DNA from 2 places in the Marinobacter sp. PE14 genome. Region 2 is predicted to be linked to the other one. Evidence: riboswitches for the same ligand, from Rfam matches in the RefSeq annotation. Region 2 holds a riboswitch; the other holds the start of a gene.

Region 1 (5,387 bases), on a different contig from region 2:
AAGCAGGAAATCGAGCCCTACTTCTCGAGAGAACCAGGCTGGGCCGAGCAGCACCCGGACTATTTCTGGGAGCAGCTCGGGGAAGCCTGCCAATTGCTCTGGAGCTCCACAGACGCGACACCGGATCAGGTTGCCGGCGTTACCGTGACCACCCAGCGCGGCACCGTCATCAACCTGGATGAAGATGGACAGCCTCTACGCCCGGCAATCATCTGGCTCGACCAGCGCCATGCAAGGGTCGAAGGCCCCGTCAAAGGGCCCTGGGGATGGCTGTTCAAAGTTGCCCGTCTGGAAGACACCATCAACCGGTTCCGGGAAAAAACCCAGGCCAACTGGATCGCCCAGAATGAACCCGAGATCTGGGCCAAAACCCGGTATTTCCTGTTGCTGTCCGGCTATCTCAACTACCGACTCACCGGGGAGTTCCGGGACTCAACCGGAAGCCAGGTAGGATACCTGCCCTTCGATTACAAGAAACACCGCTGGGCCGGCCGGCGGGATTTTAAATGGCAAACCATGCCGATTGAGCCATCCATGCTTCCTGAGCTTGTGGCACCCGGCGAAAATTTGGGCCATCTGACCGAGGAAGCCCGCGTGCACCTCGGCCTGGAGAAACGCCTGCCAGTTATCGCCGCTGCATCGGACAAGGCCTGCGAGATTCTCGGCTCCGGCGGGCTGACGCCAGAGGTCGGCTGCATGAGCTATGGCACCACCGCCACCATCAACACCACCAGCCAGCGTTACGTAGAGCCGATCCGGCTGATGCCGCCCTATCCGTCTGCATTACCCGGTCACTACTCGACGGAGGTGATGATCTACCGGGGTTTCTGGATGGTGAGCTGGTTCAAGCGGGAGTTCGGGCTAAGGGAACAGAAACTTGCCGAGGAACGAGGTATCGAGCCGGAAGCGCTGTTCGATGAACTGGTTCAGGCGGTGCCACCCGGATCAATGGGCCTGATGCTGCAGCCCTACTGGTCACCCGGCGTACGCCAACCGGGGCCGGAAGCCAAGGGTTCGATCATCGGGTTCGGAGACGTTCACACCCGTTCCCATATTTATCGTGCGATTCTGGAGGGTCTTGCCTACGCGCTCCGGGAAGGAAAGGAAAAAATCGAAAAGCGAAGCGGCGTGAAGATCAGGAAATTGCGAGTAGCGGGCGGCGGCTCCCAGAGTGATGCCGCCATGCAGCTAACCGCGGATGTGTTCGGATTACCGGCCGAGAGGCCTCACACCTATGAGACCTCCGGGCTAGGCGCCGCCATCGATGCGGCTGTAGGGCTAGGGCTGCATCCGGATTTCGACACAGCCGTGGCGAAGATGACCCGGGTTGGCGACGTCTTTCATCCCAACGATGAAACCCGGGCTCTTTACCAACGGCTGTATTCCGAGGTTTATCTGAAGATGTACCCCCAGCTGCAACCCCTGTACCGGAAAATCCGGGAGATTACCGGCTATCCCCGGTAACACTCTCCGCGACCAACTCAGCGGTAATCGCAGAAAGCGTCCAGCCCAAGTGACCGTGACCGGTGTTGTAGAATACGGTCGGCAGGCGACCGGGCCCAACCCTTGGCATCATGTTCGGAAGCATCGGGCGCAATCCTGCCCAAGGAACGACCTTGCGAGTGCAGACACCGGGGAAGCACTGCTCAACCCAACGGGTTAGCGGGCGAATCCGGTCATCCTTGATATCGCGGTTGTAGCCGCTGAACTCGGCGGTACCGGCAACCCGGAAACGGCCATCGCCAAGGCGACTGGTTACGATCTTGGTGGCATCATCCAGCAGGCTGACCGTTGGAGCGGCTTTCTGTGAGGCCTCGTCGTCCAGCTCCACGGTAATGGAGTAGCCCTTCACCGGGTAGATATTCACCCGGTCACCCAGCTTTTTAGCCAACCCGCGACTGCCAACACCCGCACAAATCACCACGCCATCAAAGGTATCGCGGGTTTGTTCTTCGCCATCGTGCGCGGTGACCCAGGCATTGCGCTCGTCTGCGCTCAGTTCAGTAACCGTTTGGCCGTAGCAGGTTTTAACACCAAGCCTCTGAATGGCATCGGCCAGGCCGTTAGTGAACTTGTGAATATCACCAGTGGAATCGCTCTCGGTGAAAAAGCCGCCGTAATAGTTGCCTGCCAGCGTCGGTTCGATGGCCTTCATTTCTTCCGGAGTCACCGAACGGCGTTCAAGGCCGCCAGCGGCCAGCAGGCGCGATACCTTTTCAGCGTGGTCAAACCCGGCTTTGTCCCGGTAGATGTGCAGGATGCCCTGCTTCTTCAAATCGAAATCGATGCCCTCTTCCTGCGCCCAGGCAAACAGGTGATCGCGGGCAGCAATGGCCAAACGCGCGGTTTCCGTGGTGTTTTTCTCGTACTGGGGAATGGCGGCCATGAACTCGGCAAACCAGCTCAGCTTGTGCCAGGAAGGCTTCGGGTTGACCAACAGTGGCGCGTCCCGGCGGGACATCCACTTGATGCCTTTCACAACAGTCTGCCAGTTGTTCCAGACTTCGGCGTTAGAGGCGGAGAGCTGTCCACCATTGGCAAACGACGTTTCCATCGCCGCATAGCGGTGCTTTTCGTAAACCGTAACATCTAGCCCGCGCTTGGCGAGAGTATAGGCCGTGGTAATACCGGTGATACCACCGCCAATTACTGCGATTCGCTTCATTCCAAACTCCGTGAGCGCCCAGGGTTTCCTCTCTGCTCGAAATGGCAGAAAGCACCCCTTCCGTCACGGGACCTGAGAGATTCACGGGCCGTTTCAGCGAAACCGGCCGCTTGCTCCTTCGGTGTGCCGACTGACGCGATTGTCGACAACTCTTCGGAAAGTATTCATGTCAGCGGTCCTTTTGCCTGAGAGTTTCCGGGGCAGTTGCTCCTTCGGCGCTGATCGCAGGGGATTCAGTCTCTCCCGCAGACATGTCTGATTGGTAATAATCGCCAATCAGCATTAGCAAACATAGCAAATAACCGGGGGGCATGAAACTACTGCTGCTTTCTCGGAAATGTGACGAAAAGTTGATCAATGTCAGACAATCCAGCACCAGACATATACTACGCTTATATGTACAGAACCAGATCGTCTGAGGTAGCCGCAGCGACATGGGCGCTCCACCAGGCTGTTATCCGGCGATCACGTTCTGTCCGGATTTTCCGTTGCCGTCTCCGGCGCATGCTTTCAGGAGTTTGTTTATGTTTCCTAAAAAACAATTAAAGAACCTGGTAACACCAGCACTAGTGGCCTCAATGGCCTTCATGAGTGGGTGCGATCTCAATGGATCAAGCTCAAATTCAAGTTCAAGCACCAGTCCAGGTACAACCCCCTCGACGGAGGAACCGGAAATTTCTGAAAAAGTACTCGACAGTGCGGCCTCTTTCCTGGGCGCGGCAACTGGTAAAGAAGTACCTTTAACGATTGATTCCGTCGTATTTGTAAACTCCGCACTGGGACTCAACGACGTTCCGACAGATCCGAAAAACCTGTACGGCGATCTCTGGATGGTGGTACGTGACGAATACGGTGTGCCGGTATTGGACGGCAATGGCTGCGTCCAACCGATCGCATCCGAAACCGTAACCTGGCCCGATGGCACTGAACACGACACCGTACCGATGGTCGTTGAAGAGTTCGATGACTCCGAGCTGGACTTTGCCTGTACGGTAGTAGAAGGCTATGAAGCCTATACCATTGAGCTGGAAATCGGGCGCCTGAACATGATCAGGACCGTTACCCAGAATCCAAAGGTTTTTGCCAGGGCACTGGCCGAGGCGATCGACAACATCAACGCCTCAACTGCGATCAAAACCGACCCCGCCGGGAGACTGGTAATGATCACGGAAGTTGATGGAGAACTGGTTGAGAAGACCATAGACTCACCCCGGGAAAATCTTGCGCTCTATCACGCACTCCTCAAGGAAGGACGCATCGCGGGTTATGGCCCCGAGGGCCGCGAAGGCGGCCAGGTGGTTCCGCCGGAATGGAAGGAAATCCGCGATGACCTCGAACTGGGCGACCTTTCCTATCTGCGCGACGGAACCCCCGGCCGTACGGCTGGTGTGAGCCTGCACGAAGGGTACGCAGATCTTTCGAACATGACGCATAACCGGATGACCGATTACGTCACCCAGTTTGTTTCCTATGTTCAGTACATCGATTCAGGCTCGAGCTGCCTGTACGAAGATCGAGTTGCCAATGCGTGGAGCCGTATATTCGACATGGAAGACTACTACGGTGAAAACATTGCCGGCTTCACAACGCATGCCGACGATGCCAGACGGACCATCGTCTTTACCCATGATGTCATTCAGGACATGCCTGAAACCCCGCTGGAAACCCTCCCTCCCAACAGCTTTGACCTGATGCATGCTGCGGCGGCATTCCTCGGCGGCGCATCCAACAAGGGCGTGCCACTGACCGTAGATGGCCTGGTTTTCCTGAACACAGTGCTTGGACTGAACGAGGGCGTTGAATTCACCTACAAAGGCGAGGTATTCGGCGATCTCTGGCAGCTGGAGCGGGATGAAAATGGCGTACCCGTCCTTGACGAAAACAATTGCCCACAGCCGATCTCGGTGAACGGGGGCTTTGTTCCCATGGAACTGGACGAAACCGGAGAATGCATCATAGTGGCCGGATTTGAGGATGACGTCATCGAGTTGGAACTGGGACGCCTGAACGTGGCCCGGGTTGCCCTCAGCAATCCACGGGTACTGGATCGAACCCTCAACGACGTGATGAACTCCATCAATGCCTCCGTTGGCCTCAAGCTGGACCTTTCTGGTCGGCTAGCCTACGGCGTCGACGACGGTACCGGTAATCTCAGTCACTATCAGACTGTCGACTCCCCTCTGGCCGGCCTGGCGATGTACTGGGCGCTGATGCGCTGGGGCAAGCTGGAAGGCACTATCGAAGTCATGGACGAAGGCAACTGGGTTACCAAACAAATCGCCATTGAGTTGCCGGATCAGGTACTGGCCGATGAAGGCCTGCTGTTTCTCAAGCACGGTACCCAAGCATGCCAGGGCAATGCCTCAGAATGCGGAGCCAAGCGTCTTGTCAACGGCTATGTTGACTACAGCAACTTCAACCATTCAACCGAATCGATCTACTCGGGAGTCAACGTAAGTTACGTGGAACGCCAGCCAGACAACCTCAGCTGCGCCTACACAGACAAAACAGATGACCTCTGGATTCGTGTGCTTGGCAGCGATAGCTACACCGGCAGCAATATCGAGGCTTTCGTCAAACAGGCGGAGGATACTCGCAGCGTGATTCAGTTTATCCATACGGTTATCCAGGATCCCGTGGCGATCTGACAACCCACCAGGCTGAAACCTGTTTCAGAAAGCGACCCCTGCTCCGGCGGGGGTTTCTTTTTGCCCGCCAGGAT
Region 2 (5,387 bases):
GTTTTTTCGGGAGCTTTCCAGCTTTGGTGCCATGCCCGACGCGGTTATAAAAAAGCTCCTGGAAGAGGGGCGCGTGCTTAGCCTTAGTCCCGGCGACTCGCTTTACTCTGTTGGCGACCGAAGCGAGGCATTCTACATTGTGCTCAGCGGCAGAGTTGGTACCTGGATGCCAAGGAAAGATGGCGGCATGACCCTTGCCCGCTCTCACGAGCCGGGTGACGACGTGGGCTTTGTCCCCATGATTGCGTTGGCAGATCGGCCTGCCAGTACCAGAGCCGATGAAGTATCGGTTGTTCTGGAAATCAGCTGTGTCCAGTTCCTTGATTTCCACCAACAAGAACCGGATGCCTTTGGTCTGATGCTCCTGAACCTTGTTCGTGGTATGGCCAGATCCATCATTACCATGGCGAGCGTGTTGGCGGAACAGGATGAGCAATTGCATCGGATGTATTCGGCGCCGTTCTCGTATCGCTCCAGATAAGCTGGCCCGCAATATGAGTAATTTCATGGGATTTTTGAGGACGCGGATATCAGACATTTTGATCGTTTCTTTTCTTCGTAAACTGAGCTAATTTAGCTTCCTAACATTATTTTTGGGGCCACTGAACTTTTAAATGAAAACCGGTGTTCATGTCATTCACTCTCTCTACTCAACGGTAGCACTTCTAGCTGCCGGGCTGCGCCGTATTCGCCATTCCTTTCGCTGAATTCGTCGAAGAATCGTCGAATTCGGCGAGACCCTCTGAACACATCCTTTAACTTATTCTTGGCTTTCAAGCCTCAAGGAATCGGTATGTCTGAACGTCCAGCTATTTATGTGTTGGAACAGGATTTTGATCGTTTATCCGCCATGTTGGAGAAACAGTCACATGGCAATGAAGCTGCCCAGGCGCTTGCGCTCGAGCTTGATAGAGCAACTCTGGTTGATGCCGCGAATCTGCCTACCGGCACCGTCACCATGAACTCCTTGGTCCATTTTAAAAATGAAAGTAACGACGCGGAGTACACGATGAGGCTCGTTTACCCGAGTCAGCGAGAGGCAGACGAGGAATGTGTGTCCGTTCTGGCTCCAGCGGGTGCCGCCCTCCTGGGTCTTAGGGTAGGGGACCGTATTGATTGGCCATTCGCCGGCAAGAAGCAGCTTCGTCTGAAAATCATTGAAGTAACTCAAGCAAACTGAACAAGGAAAACGCATGAATCAAACAGGCACCCTTGGCGAGCTGTACGAGCAGATCGTCCTTAGAAATCCAGCGGAACCTGAGTTTCACCAAGCAGTGTTGGAGGTCCTGGAATCACTATCGCCAGTCATCGAGAAACATCCCGAGTACAAGGAAGCGAAGCTGCTTGAGCGCATTTGTGAACCCGAGCGGCAAATCATTTTCCGGGTGCCGTGGGTGGATGACTCCGGGGCAGTGCAGATCAACCGTGGATTCAGGGTTGAATTTAACTCGGCTCTTGGACCCTACAAAGGGGGCTTGCGATTTCACCCTTCCGTGAATCTGGGCGTGGTGAAGTTTCTCGGTTTCGAGCAGATATTCAAGAATTCCCTGACCGGCATGCCGATTGGCGGAGGCAAAGGTGGTTCGGACTTTGACCCCAAAGGGCGATCTGACAACGAGATCATGCGGTTTTGCCAATCCTTTATGACCGAACTTTATCGGCACATTGGTGAGTATACCGACGTGCCAGCAGGCGATATCGGCGTTGGAGCCAGGGAGCTTGGTTTCCTGTTCGGCCAATACAAACGCCTTACCAATCGGTATGAATCCGGAGTGCTGACCGGGAAGGGGCTTGGATGGGGCGGCGCCCGCGTCCGCAAGGAAGCGACGGGGTACGGGACGGTGTATTTTGTCCGTGAGATGCTGGCGGCTCAGGGTGTAGACCTTGAGGACAAAGACGTGGTGGTCTCCGGTTCCGGAAACGTTGCAATCTACGCGATGGAAAAGGTCCAGCAGTTCGGAGGCAAGGTGGTCGCCTGTTCCGATTCGAGTGGTTACGTTTATGACCCGGCCGGCATCGACGTTGCGCTGGTTCGGCAGATCAAGGAAACCGAACGTGGTCGAATCAGTGATTATGCGGCTCGTCGTCAGAATGGCAGTGATTTTGTTTCCGGAGCATCTATTTGGGAGGTGCCCTGCAAAGTGGCCCTTCCATGCGCAACACAGAACGAACTGACAAACTCAGACGCGAAAGCGTTGATTCGTAATGGCGTCCTGGCCGTCGCCGAGGGTGCCAATATGCCGTGCATGCCCGATGCAGTGAAGTTATTCCGCGAGGCTGGCATCCTGTTTGGTCCTGCAAAAGCCGCCAATGCCGGTGGCGTCGCAACCAGTGCTCTGGAAATGCAACAGAACGCCTCCCGGGATTCCTGGAGTTTTGATTACAGCGAGCAGCGCCTGAAGGACATCATGACCGAAATTCACCGCTCCTGTTTTGAAACCGCGGAAGAATACGGCCGGCCAGGAGACTATGTGTTTGGCGCAAACACAACAGGGTTCTGCCGTGTGGCTGATGCGATGTTGGCGTTTGGGGTGATTTAACACCTGCGCGCCAGCTTCTTAAGTTTTTATACTCATGTGTTCTCGCAGGAGAGAGGGCCCCTGGCCCCGCCGAAGGCGCAAACTCCCATAAACGCTCAGGCAAAGGTACTGCGAGGCACCGTTCAAAGCCGTCTGGAGAGCGACTGCCAACGCAGTCCACCGAAGGGGCAAGCAGAGCCGGGCTCTGTAAACTCTCAGGTATCAGGGACAGGGGGAGAGGCCGCAGAAACTCAGGAGTCCTCTGTGCTCATCTCTATATATATGATTGCCATTACCGCCGAGGCCATGTCGGGCGCACTCGCCGCCGGGCGGAGAAATATGGATCTCTTTGGTGTCGCCGTTATTGCGTTTTTCACTGCCTTGGGTGGCGGAACTGTCCGGGACATTCTCCTGGGTAATTTTCCTGTTACCTGGACCCAGCACCCACGCTATATCTACATGACCATCACGGGCGGACTGGTAACGATCGTGATCGCCCGCTTTATGCGCCACCTTCATCAGCTGTTTCTGGTGCTGGATGCCTTAGGCCTCGCGGCCTTCACGGTTATTGGTTGCAATGTTGCCCTTGAGCTGGGCTATGACACGGTCGTTGTTGTGATGGCCGGCATCACCACCGGCATTTTTGGCGGTATCATCCGCGACATCATGTGCAACCGGACCCCACAGGTATTGCGTCATGAACTATACGCCAGTGTTTCACTGGTGGTCGCTTTTCTGTACCTGACCCTGCTTCGTCAGGGAGTGAATGAGAGCGTGACCCTACTTGCCGCATTCAGCTTGGGTCTCCTGCTCCGTATGGCCGCCATTCGCTGGCGTTTGTCGCTGCCAGTGTTCAGCTATTCCCAGGCCCGCTGGGAGTGATGGGACCTCGGCTTCTTGTGTGCAAAAAATGGAGTAATTAGGTATGGGCGGGCTTGTAATTATCTCTCGCGAAACCCTTGTGTAATGTGCTCGGCCAGAACGTCGCTGGCGTTGTCCCGGCCCGGACGCTTTACCAGCATCACTTGATAATCTGCCAATGGTGGCAGTGATTCATGAGTAAGACGTGTGAAAGGTGGTCGAATCAATCGCTTCGGAAACGCTGTAATGGCGAGGTCCGCCATCATGGCTGCCTCCTGGCTTGCGCAGTGATCGCAGGCGTAGGCGATTCGATAGTCGATTCCAGCATTATTCAGAGCATCCAGAGCGATCTTTCGCCATGTACACCCATGTTTCGCCAGAGTGACTGGTAGTGGTGACCGTAGGACTGCATCGCCATCCTCGCGACCCACCCATACCAGAGGTTCGGTGAGAATCGCCTCACCTCGTGTTGCGGAACCGGGTTCTCCGCCCATCACGAGGGCGAGATCAAGCTCTCCCTTATCAAGTTTTGGGATTAAATCCATGCTATGGCCTACCGCAACGTCGACCTGAACAGCAGGGTATGACCTGGCAAACTGAGCCAAAACATTGGGTAGGATATGTTCTGCTACCGCGTCAGTGATTCCCACGCCTACGCGTCCTTCCAGGGTGGGGGCCAAAAATTTTGAAACGGCTTCGGCGTTGAGCTTGAGGAGGCGTCGACTGTAGCCCAAGAGCATTTCACCCTCCGCATTGAGTCGCACGGATCGCGCCTCGCGAACAAACAGCGCTTGTTCAAGCATGGCCTCCAGGCGTTTGATTTGCATGCTCAATGCCGAGGGCGTGCGGAATAGTTTTTCGGCAGCCCGGGTAAAACTGCCGCATTCAGCGATGGTTACAAAGGTTCGCAACACCTCGCTGTCGAGAAGCGGCAATGCGGCGCGATTCAAGTTCCTGCTCGACTGCCTTTCCATTGGCTCACCTTTCAATAAAAATGAACGGTCAGTCTAAAACTTTTTGTTTGATTGATCCAACTGGAAGTAGCAAGCTAACAAAAGAGGTCGCGACCCTCGCACTGAATGATCACTTGGCACGATTGCTTACTAGTTGCATGGGTAATTTTGCCAAACAGCAAAATGAAAGCGGAGGCATGCGATGAACGAAATAAACCCAATCGAAAAAGCCCTCCAGGCTTGGGAGAAAGCGAGTCAATTGGAACTACCTCCAGAGCCACCGGAGCTGATGTTTTATATGCCGGCGACACCGCCCAATAAGTTATTGAGGGCGTTAGACAGAGGGTGGTGGTTATGCAAGCGTCGATGGTTTTTCCGTCGCCACATACTGCCACTGTTGGCCCACGGCAACAAAGTAGAACGGGTTATCGGCCATAAATGTGAGGATATTCTTTGGGCCAGCCAGCTCCCGCTGACGGTCGATGCCATCGAGGCATTAAAAGCCCGAAAAGAAGCGGTTACGAGCTCATAAGGAAAGGAAAAAAGGGCTTCGAACTGACAAGCTCGAAGCCCTTCACAAGAGAGGTAGTATGAATTCAGTATCGGGGTCTGGTGTCTTTATAGCGTCCGCAGCGTTCTCGGCCATTTTTATGGGAACGATCGGTGCCATTTCGGTCTATGCGGGTGTGGGGGCCGAGGCGGTTACCTTCTATCGGCTCTTCATTGGGGCCGTTTTGGTGGCGGTTTATCTGCTGGCAACCAGGCAACACAGCAAAATCTTTATGTGGCCCGGTACGAAGGTATTGGTAACAGGTGCTTTCCTGGCCGGTTTCGTGATGTTTTACATCCTGGCGATGGATTACACCAATATGGCGAACGCCGTTATGGTGCTTTATCTGGCACCGGTGACGGCGTCCGTGGCGGCTCATTTCTTTCTCGGGGAGCGCCTCACCTCGGCCAGTGTTGGATTGGTGGGATTCGCGCTGCTGGGCTTCGCCATGATGATGGAGTTCAACTTCAACCTGAGTGGGCGGGCAGAGGAAGCTATCGGTTT

What was found. A riboswitch is a leader RNA that binds a small molecule or an ion and turns the genes downstream of it on or off. The one in region 2 is predicted to bind glycine.
Region 1: it holds a riboswitch for glycine, as region 2 does, so the genes downstream of both, ACWJ62_RS15335 (D-amino acid dehydrogenase) here and ACWJ62_RS06170 (trimeric intracellular cation channel family protein) in region 2, are expected to answer to the same signal.

Annotation. Positions count from the first base shown of each region.
Region 1 is NZ_JBQXNY010000004.1:387,548-392,934, reverse strand. Features, by position in the region: gene ACWJ62_RS15340 (FGGY-family carbohydrate kinase) at 1-1,464, shown strand, start outside; gene ACWJ62_RS15335 (D-amino acid dehydrogenase) at 1,445-2,665, opposite strand; glycine riboswitch at 2,829-2,921, opposite strand; gene ACWJ62_RS15330 (hypothetical protein) at 3,496-5,313, shown strand.
Region 2 is NZ_JBQXNY010000002.1:57,711-63,097, reverse strand. Features, by position in the region: gene ACWJ62_RS06185 (cyclic nucleotide-binding domain-containing protein) at 1-481, shown strand, start outside; gene rnk (nucleoside diphosphate kinase regulator) at 794-1,180, shown strand; gene gdhA (NADP-specific glutamate dehydrogenase) at 1,194-2,540, shown strand; glycine riboswitch at 2,576-2,661, shown strand; glycine riboswitch at 2,663-2,761, shown strand; gene ACWJ62_RS06170 (trimeric intracellular cation channel family protein) at 2,784-3,401, shown strand; gene ACWJ62_RS06165 (LysR family transcriptional regulator) at 3,461-4,354, opposite strand; gene ACWJ62_RS06160 (hypothetical protein) at 4,536-4,865, shown strand; gene ACWJ62_RS06155 (DMT family transporter) at 4,924-5,387, shown strand, end outside.